DNA from 2 places in the Microvirgula sp. AG722 genome. Region 1 is predicted to be linked to the other one. Evidence: predicted binding sites of a transcription regulator. Region 1 holds the regulator's gene; the other holds the start of a gene.

Region 1 (4,644 bases):
TCGACGGTATCGGTTTCTATGACCGGCGCAATGGCGAACGGCTGATGCGCCGCTTGCGCACCCTGTATGACCGCGCCAGCCTGGAGCGGCAGGAGATCGATATCCTGCGCGGCATGCTGAAGCAGATCGAACGCCGCTGCGGGCCGGACCCGTACCGACACGACTGAGTCGCGTGAACTGCGCCGCCGATCCCCGCCTGCTGCCGTTGCTGGCCTCGTTGCGCGAACCGGCGGTGCGGGCACTGGCGTCACTGCTGCTCGGGCCGTCGCCGTGGGACAGCGGTGTCGAGTTCGACCGGGCCCTGCTGGCCGGACCGCGGGCTGCCGAACGGCTGCTGGCACTGGACCGCCGCCCTGCCGTATTGCTGGACTGGCTGGCGGCCCGGCGCACCGGGCGCCTTGGCGCCCATGCCGAGGCGCTGCTGGCCTTCTGGCTGGCACAGCGGAGTGCGCAGCTTGAACTGGTGGCGGCCAACCGCGCGGTGCGGGTCGAGGCGCATACCCTTGGTGAGTTCGATTTCCTGCTGCGGCTGGACGGACGGCCGCTCCATGTCGAAATGGCGTGCAAGTTCTATCTGGAAGTCGCGCCGCAGTGCTGGGTCGGGACCGACCTGCGCGATGCGCTGGCGCTGAAACGTGCGCAACTGGTGCGCCAGCTGGCGCTGGCCGGCGATGCGCGTGCGGCGGCGACCCTCCCGCCCGGTTTCGCCGGCTGCCCGGCCTTTACCGTGTTGCGCGGGCAATTGTTCCGGCCGGCCGGCAGCGGCGAACCGGTGCACTGGTGGCGGCATCAGGGGGAGGCCTGGCCGGCACGGGCGGCCGACAGCCGCTATCTGCACCTGCTCCGGCTCGACTGGCTGTCCCCGGCCCGGGCTGGCCGGGCCGACGTGCAGACCGCCGCCGAGCTGCAGGCGCGGCTGGCGGGCAGGAGAGAGGCGCTGATGGTGGCGGAAATGCAGGCCGTCGGCGATGACGACTGGCAGGAAGTGTCGCGCGGCTTCGTGGTGCCGGCGCACTGGCCGGAGCCCGGCCGGCTGGCCACCCTGATGGCGCGCATCGCGGCGCTGGATGGCGGGGAGAAGGAATGATGAAGCAGCTGCTGATCCTGTGGGCCGGTCAGACCGGGCGCAACCTGCAGCTGGCGCGGGCCGCGGCGGCGGCGGCCAGTGAGGCGGGCGAGGGGGAGATCGACGTGCGGCTGCTGCCGGCGCAGCAGGCCGGCATCGACGATCTGCTGGCCTGTCACGGCCTGATTGTCGCCACGCCGGAAAATTTCGGCTACATGGCCGGCACGCTGAAGGATTTTTTCGATCGCACGTTCTACCCGGCCCAGGGGCGGGTGGAAGGATTGCCGTATGCGATCCTGATCTGTGCCGGCAATGACGGCAGCGGGGCGCGAGTCGCGATCGAACGCATTGCGCGCGGCTATCCGCTGACGCCGGCCTGCGAGCCGCTGATCGTGCATGGGGAGCCCGACCAGGCCGCGCTGGAGCGCGCGGCCGAGGTCGGTGCGACGCTGGCGCTCGGCCTGTCGCTGGGACTGTTCTGAACCGGGTTCAGGTGGTGGCAATCGGCATGCTCTGCTGGCAGCCGCCGACCAGGGTCTTCAGGTTCTCCGGCTGAATCAGCTGGATGTGCTTGTGTTCGACAATGATCCAGCCCTGGGCCTGGAATTTCGACAGCGTGCGGCTGACGGTTTCCAGCTTCAGACCGAGGAAGGAACCGATTTCCTCACGGCTCATGCGCAGGATGAAATCGTTGGCGGCGAAGCCGCGGGCGGAGAAGCGCTGGGACAGGTTGAGCAGGAAGGCGGCCAGACGTTCTTCCGCCTTCATGTTGCCGAGCAGCAGCATGACCGACTGGTCACGGACGATTTCACGGCTCATCAACCGGAAGAAATGATGCTGCAGGGTCGGGATGTCACGACCGAGACTGGTCATGCGCGAGAACGGCAGTTCACAGACCTCGGCATCCTCGAGCGCGATTGCATCACAGCCGTGCAGGCTGCTGGAGACGCCATCCAGGCCCAGCAGCTCGCCGGACATCTGGAAACCGGTGACCTGCTCGCGGCCGTCATGGCTGGAAATGCAGGTCTTGAAAAAGCCGGTCCGGATGGCGAACATGGACTTGAACGCCTCGCCGGCGCGGAACAGGTACTCGCCGCGCTTCAGGCGCCGACTCTGCCGGATCACGGCGTCGAGCTGGCTCATCTCCTCGCGATTGAGTCCGATGGGCAGGCACAATTCGCGAAGACTGCAGTTCGAGCAGGAGATCTTCAGCGTGTGGGCAGTAAGCGGATTGTGTTCGGCCATGATGATCCGTTCAGGTTGTTATCATGCCAGGCTTGACGACTATCAAAGGCGCCCCTGCACGATTCAGGCAAAGTGGTTCACTGCCTGAGAGGTTTATCCATTTATGACGACAGCAATTCACGACAACGTGGCTCCCGCCCAGTTCATTTTCGACCGAGAGTTGATCGAACGCCTCGACGGCAGCGGTCCTCGCTACACCTCGTATCCGACGGCAGACCGTTTTACCACCGAATTCAACGGCGTAGATTATCGCCACTGCCTTGAGCAAAGGCAAATCGGCGCCAGCGCCAAGCCAGTATCATTATACGCTCATATACCGTTCTGTAATACAGTCTGCTACTACTGCGCCTGTAACAAGGTCATTACCAAGGACAAGACGCGTGCGGATACCTATCTGGGTTATCTCGAACGCGAGCTGGCGCTGCATGCCGAAGGGCTGGGGCCGCGCCAGGACCTGATCCAGCTGCACTTCGGCGGCGGCACGCCGACCTTCCTGTCCGACGAGCAGATGCAGCGGCTGATGGACGCGATCCGTCGCCATTTCAACCTGTTGCCCACTGGCGAATACTCGATCGAGATCGATCCGCGCAAGGTCAGCGCCGACACGGTGCGGCTGCTGGCGACCCAGGGCTTCAACCGCATGTCGGTCGGGGTGCAGGATTTTGATCTGCAGGTGCAGAAGGCCGTCAACCGGGTACAGAGTGTCGAGGAGACGCTGACGGTCATCGACGCCGCGCGGTCGTCCGGCTTCAAGTCGGTCAGCCTCGATCTGATCTACGGCCTGCCGCACCAGACCGTCGACTCGGTCCGGCGTACGCTGGAGACGGTGCTCAGCATCCGTCCGGACCGGCTGGCGCTGTACAACTACGCCCACCTGCCGACGGTCTTCATGCCGCAGCGGCGCATCAACGAAGCGGATCTGCCGTCGGCCGAGGTCAAGCTCGACATCCTGCAGATGGCGGTGCAGATGCTGACCGATGCCGGTTACGAATTCATCGGCATGGACCACTTCGCCCTGCCGGACGACGATCTGGCCGTGGCCCTGCGCCAGGGACGGCTGCAACGGAACTTCCAGGGCTACTCGACCCATGCCGACCATGATCTGGTGTCCATCGGGACCTCGGCCATCGGCAAGGTCGGCGCCAGCTATCACCAGAACGCAAAAGACCTCGAACAGTATTATGCGATGCTGGACGAAGGTCGGCTGCCGATCGTCCGCGGTCTGCTGCTGAGTGCCGACGACCTGCTGCGCCGGGCAATCATTCAGGCGCTGATGTGCCGCTTCTCGCTGTCGATGGAAGCGATGGGCGAGGGTTTCGGCATCGACTTCAAGCAGTATTTCGCGCCGGAAATGGCCCGGCTGGCCGAATACGAGGCTGACGGACTGGTCGAGCTGGATGACGAGTGGATCGCCGTGACGCCGCAGGGGCGTTTCCTGATCCGCACCATTGCCATGGTGTTCGACCGCTATCTGCGCGAGAAACAGACCCACGCCCGCTACTCGAAGACGATCTGAGCCGCTGACGCCGTATCAATGGTGTGCGTACAGCTGCCTCAGGTAAATCGCTGTGCTCTGCTGTTCGAACCGGACCGTATTGACCAGGCTGGTGCGCGCAGAGGTCCACATGCCCTGAGCCTGGAAGACCCGGACGTCCTCGTACGGCAGCTTGTGCAGCGTGAACGACTTCCAGAGGTACTCGGGTGAAACGGTTCCCTTGCCGGCCACGACAGTCTTGCCCAGCCGGTTTGCGACAACCTGGGCGACGGATGACATGCTGTTGCCCTGGCCTGCGTGACACGACCCCAGCAACACGGTGTCCGTGTCGGCGTCGAGCAGCGGGCGGATACGTCTGGCCAGTTGGGGGGCGCGCAACAGCTTGTTTGCGGCGATCGTCACATGGGGTGAGCCATGGATGCCGACTGTCTGTACGCCCGGCCCCTTGTTCCAGACTCTCAGTGACATGTCAAAATCGGGGTTTTTCCGCAGATGTCTGCCCAACCGCCATGCGCCGAAACCGATGGCGCCCAGGACCAGGCTAACCAGACTCGCGGCGACCCCCAGGCCGTAGGATACCCTTCCCAGCGTTGCTGCCTGTCCAGGGCTTGAGCCGGCCAGCAGATTGGAGGCCGCGCCGGTAGCGACGGAGATGATCGCCAGCGCCAGCCCCAGACTGGCCAGTATGGATGCCGTGCCAAAGGTGGCAATGGAGAGGACCAGACTGACCAGGCCGAGGGCGATTCCGGTGTTGGAAATCGCTGAATAACCGGAAGGATCACGATTGTTGACCGGGTCGCCCAGACAGAATGCATAGGGATTGATGCCTCCCGTCCCG
Region 2 (4,644 bases), on a different contig from region 1:
TCAACTGCATGATCTCTCCTAACTTTTGAGGCTGACCGCCATTGCTTGCAGTTTGCCGCGTACCGAGGCGTCGATCACGTCGTCGCCAATCTGGATGCGTACACCGCCGAGCAGCGCAGAATCTTCGCTGACCTCGAGTTGAATCTCTTTGCCATACTTGGCTTTGAGGGTCGCTGCGAGTTCGGCCGACTGGGAGTCGGTAAGCGGGAAGGCGGAGGCGATATGTGCGGTCAGCACGCCCTCTTCCGCCTGCTTCAGCTGGTCAAACTGGTCGGCGATGGCCGGCAAGAGCACCAGACGGCGGTTCTCGGCAAGCGCGGCGACGAGGTTCTTGACCTCGGCATCGGCTTTATCGCCCAGAACACCAGTCAGCATTGCTTCGATCTCGGCCGGGGTACGCTCCGGATCGGAGACGATGGCGTCGACGGCGGGTTCGCGCACGGTGGCGGCAAGCCAGACCAGCGCTTCTTCCCACTGGGCAAGACGACCTTCGTCCTTAGCCAACCGGAATACCGCCTCGGCGTATGGCCGCGCTACGGTAATGAGTTCTGCCATGGGCTGATTACAACTCCGCTTTGATGGAGGCCAGCAGATCAGCGTGCTTGGCGGGATCGATCTCGCGCTTCAGGATTTTCTCGGCGCCGGCGACAGCCAGATCAGCAAGCTGACCCCGCAGTTCTTCCTTGGCGCGGAGCACTTCCTGGCCGATTTCGGCACGGGCGTCGGCGATGATTTTCTCGCCTTCGCTCCGTGCGGCCTGCTTCGCTTCTTCCACGATCTGGCCAGAGCGCTTTTCCGCAGCCAGCACGAGTTCACTTGCTTGCTGCTTGGCGGTGCGGATCTGTTCCTCGACGCGTTTGCTCGCCTGTTCCAGATCCTGCTTGCCGCGCTCGGCGGCGGCCAAACCATCAGCAATGCGTTTGGCGCGCTCGTCCATCATGTTGGTAAGCGGAGGCCAAACAAATTTCATCGTGAACCACACCAGGATGGCGAAGGTAATCGCCTGTCCCAGAAGTGTTGCGTTGATATCCACGCTTGTTTTCCTCCAGTCAGTTCAACAACATCCGGCCTGGGCCGGGGTTCATTACGCGCCCAGGGCAGCCTTGGCAGCGGCCAGGAACGGGTTGTTGAACGTGTACAGCAGGGCGATACCAACACCGATCATCGAGATGGCGTCGAGCAGACCGGCGATGATGAAGAGCTTGGTTTGCAGAACCGGGATCATTTCCGGTTGGCGGGCCGAGCTCTCGAGGAACTTGCCGCCCAGGATGCCGAAGCCGAGCGCGGTACCGATGGCGCCGAGGCCGATCATGATGGCTGCGGCCAGTGCGGTCATGCCCTGAATCTGCGAAACGAGTGCTTCCATGGATCTCTCCTAAGGGGTGGGACGAGGTTGATGAGGGTAAAGCAAAACAGTGTCGCCACCGCCCGAAGGCGGCGACGACGGGGAAAACTTAGTGATCCTCGACGGCGAGGCTCAGGTACACGACGGTCAGCATCATGAACACGAACGCCTGCAGCGTGATGATCAGGATGTGGAAGATCGCCCACGGTGCGCCGAGCGGCCACTGGGCCCACCACGGCAGCAACGCGATCAGGATGAAGATCATTTCGCCGGCGTACATGTTGCCGAACAGACGAAGGGCGAGAGAGATCGGCTTGGCGATCAGTTCGATGATCTGCAGCAGGAAGTTGGCCGGAGCAAGCTTCGGACCGAACGGGGCCGAGAACAGCTCCTTCACGTAGCCGCCCACGCCCTTGGCCTTGATCGAGAAGCCGATGATCAGGAACATCACCGAAATCGACATGGCGAAGGTCGTGTTGACGTCGGCAGACGGCACCACGCGCAGGTAGACGTGTTCCGGATCGGCACCGAACACATGCTCGCCGATCAGGCCGGCGATGTGCGGCAGCAAGTCGACCGGCAGCAAGTCCATCGCGTTCATCATGAACACCCAGACGAAGATGGTCAGGGCCAGCGGCGCAATCACGGCGCTCTTGGCGTGGAACATCTCGCGTACCTGGGTGCCGACCATCTCGACCAGCATTTCGACCGCCAGCTGCAGGCGGCCCGGTTTGTCGACGCTAAAGTTTCGCGCCACGCGGGCGAAGATGAACAGGAACAGGAAGCCGAGGATCAGCGATACAGTGAAGCTATCGATGTTGATCGCCCAGAAGCCCCCGTCATGCGGCACCGTCGCCTGCGTCAGGTGGTGCTTGATGTACTCGGTAGCATTAGCAGCCATTTGCCCACTCTCGTTTATTTGGATAGAAGTCCAAGCCAGTATGCCGACTGCGCCAGGGCGAACCCGCCCAGCAACGCCAGTGCCGACACACTTGAAAAACCCGAAATGACCACCACGAACAGGATCAGCGTGGCGAACATTTTCATTGCCTCGGCACGAAAGTGCCGTCGCAGGATGACACCGGGGTGCGCCCGCCGCCCGTGGGCGAACCATGCGTACACCAGCGACCCCGCTATCGCGATGCCTCCCCCCGCCAGGGCGGACAGGGCACCGCGAGATGGATCCTCAGTTAGCAAAGCGGCGCAAAGCGCCGCCAGGGTGGTCAATCCAATTTGCAACCGCACGACCCGGAACACGACCGTATTCATATATGGGTACGCCCGCGGTCAAAACCCGTAGATTATATTGATGTGCAGCAAAGAGCGTCAACGTCGGCAAAGACATGGGTATATCGGAATTTAACGATATACATTATTGTCGTTTCAGCTTCTGCAGATAACCATCAAGTGAATTCAGGTCAGAATATTCAATTACCAAACGGCCATGGCCTTTCGACCCATGACGAATATGGACGGTAGTGCCGAGAATTTCGGCGATTTCCTCTTCCAGCCGGAGTACGTCCGGGTCCTTGCGCGGTGCCTTGCGGTCCTCTTCGGGCTGCTGGCGCGCCTGCGCCAGCCGTTCGGCATCGCGCACCGACAGACCGCGTTCGGCGATATCCCGCGCCAGTTCGATCTGGTCGAGCACCGGCAGCGGCAGCAGCGCACGCGCATGGCCCATGTCGATGCGGCCGGCGTAGACCAGGTCCTGCACCGGCTCGGCCAGATTCAGCAAGCGTAACAGGTTGGTCACCGCACTGCGCGAACGGCCGAGCGCGGACGCCGCCCGTTCATGGGTCATGCCGAACTCGTCGATCAGCCGCTGGATGCCGTGGGCCTCTTCCAGCGGGTTCAGTTGTTCGCGCTGGATGTTCTCGATCAGCGCAATGGCCAGCGCCGCCTCGTCCGGCACGGCACGCACCACGGCGGGGATCTCGGCCAGTCCGGCCTTGCGCGCAGCGCGCCAGCGCCGTTCGCCGGCAATCAGTTCGTAGTCGCCCAGACCGATCTCGCGCACGACGATCGGCTGGATGACCCCCTGGGCGAGGATGGATTCGGCCAGTTGCGCCAGCGCCGCCTCGTCCATGTGGGTGCGGGGCTGGTAGCGACCGGGGCGAATATCGCCGATCGGAAGCGTGGCCAGACGGTCTTCGGCCGGATTGGCGGCCAGCAATACGTCGAGCCCGCGTCCGAGCCCCTTGAATTTGGGTTTGGACATCATCAGGCAGGTATGGCTTGGGTTTCGAGCCGGGCGATCAATTCATCGGCCAGCGTCAGGTAGGCTCGGGCACCGCGAGCGGCGCGATCATAGGCGAGGACCGGCAAGCCGTAGCTTGGCGCTTCCGCCAGGCGCACATTGCGCGGGATCACGGTGGTGAACACTTTGCCGCCGAAATGCTGGGTCAGCTGGGCCGAAACCTGCTGGGCCAGCGTCGAGCGCGTATCGAACATCGTCCGCAGCAGGCCGACGATGTCGATGCCCGGATTCAGCGCACCGCGCATCTTGCGCAGCGTGGTCACCAGGTCGGACAGGCCTTCGAGCGCATAGTACTCGCACTGCATCGGGATGATGACGCCATCAGCGGCGGCCAGCCCGTTCAGGGTCAGCAGGTTCAGCGCCGGCGGACAGTCGAGCAGGATGTAGTCATACCCGGATTTCACCGTGGCCAGCGCCGCGCGCAGCCGCGTTTCGCGCTGGCCGACACCGACCAGCTCGACCTCGGCCGCAGCCAGGTCGCGATTGGCCGGCAGCAGGTCATAGCCTCCCGCCTCGCTGCGGCAGCATACCGAGTCGAACGGCGCGGCATCGATCAGCAGGTGATAGACCGTGTGTTCGAGCTGCGACTTGTCGACGCCGGAGCCCATGGTCGCATTGGCCTGCGGGTCGAGGTCGACCACCAGTACCCGACGGCCCTTCTCGGCCAGGCTGGCAGCGAGATTGACGACGGTCGTGGTCTTGCCCACGCCACCCTTCTGGTTGGTGACTGCGAGGACACGGGCCATGTCAGGCCAGTCCCAGGCGCACCAGATGCCGGTCGGCATCCAGACCGGGCACTTTGAGTTCGATCACGTCGAGCACTTTCACATCCTCCGGCAAATGCGCGATTTCCTCGTCCGGGTACACGCCCTTCAGCGCGGCCCATTCGCCGCCATCGGCGAGCAGGTGACGCGTGAGGCGCACGAACTCGGCCAGTTCGGAAAAGGCGCGAGAGGTGATGACGTCGAAGCGGCGCTCCGGCGCAAAAGCTTCGACACGCTCGCAGACCACGTCGGCATTTGCAAGTCCGAGTTCGATCACG

Evidence for each region. Region 1 encodes FNR, which switches genes on or off when oxygen is low (the NO sensors DNR and NnrR bind a similar motif). Its sites were predicted from a motif close to TTGATNNNNATCAA; they were not measured.
Region 2: the regulator FNR is predicted to act here: its motif matches at 2,652-2,665, upstream of DFO50_RS14365 (ATP synthase subunit I).

The regions. Positions count from the first base shown of each region.
Region 1 covers NZ_QLTJ01000001.1:298,307-302,950, reverse strand. Annotated here, with positions in the region: gene DFO50_RS01370 (RNA methyltransferase) at 1-167, shown strand, start outside; gene DFO50_RS01365 (DUF1853 family protein) at 173-1,087, shown strand; gene DFO50_RS01360 (flavodoxin family protein) at 1,084-1,548, shown strand; gene fnr (fumarate/nitrate reduction transcriptional regulator Fnr) at 1,556-2,311, opposite strand; gene hemN (oxygen-independent coproporphyrinogen III oxidase) at 2,415-3,827, shown strand; gene DFO50_RS01345 (RHS repeat-associated core domain-containing protein) at 3,843-4,644, opposite strand, start outside.
Region 2 covers NZ_QLTJ01000012.1:82,241-86,884, forward strand. Annotated here, with positions in the region: gene atpA (F0F1 ATP synthase subunit alpha) at 1-10, opposite strand, end outside; gene DFO50_RS14345 (F0F1 ATP synthase subunit delta) at 19-555, opposite strand; gene DFO50_RS14350 (F0F1 ATP synthase subunit B) at 563-1,033, opposite strand; gene atpE (F0F1 ATP synthase subunit C) at 1,085-1,366, opposite strand; gene atpB (F0F1 ATP synthase subunit A) at 1,455-2,246, opposite strand; gene DFO50_RS14365 (ATP synthase subunit I) at 2,261-2,614, opposite strand; gene DFO50_RS14370 (ParB/RepB/Spo0J family partition protein) at 2,718-3,563, opposite strand; gene DFO50_RS14375 (ParA family protein) at 3,566-4,348, opposite strand; gene rsmG (16S rRNA (guanine(527)-N(7))-methyltransferase RsmG) at 4,350-4,644, opposite strand, start outside.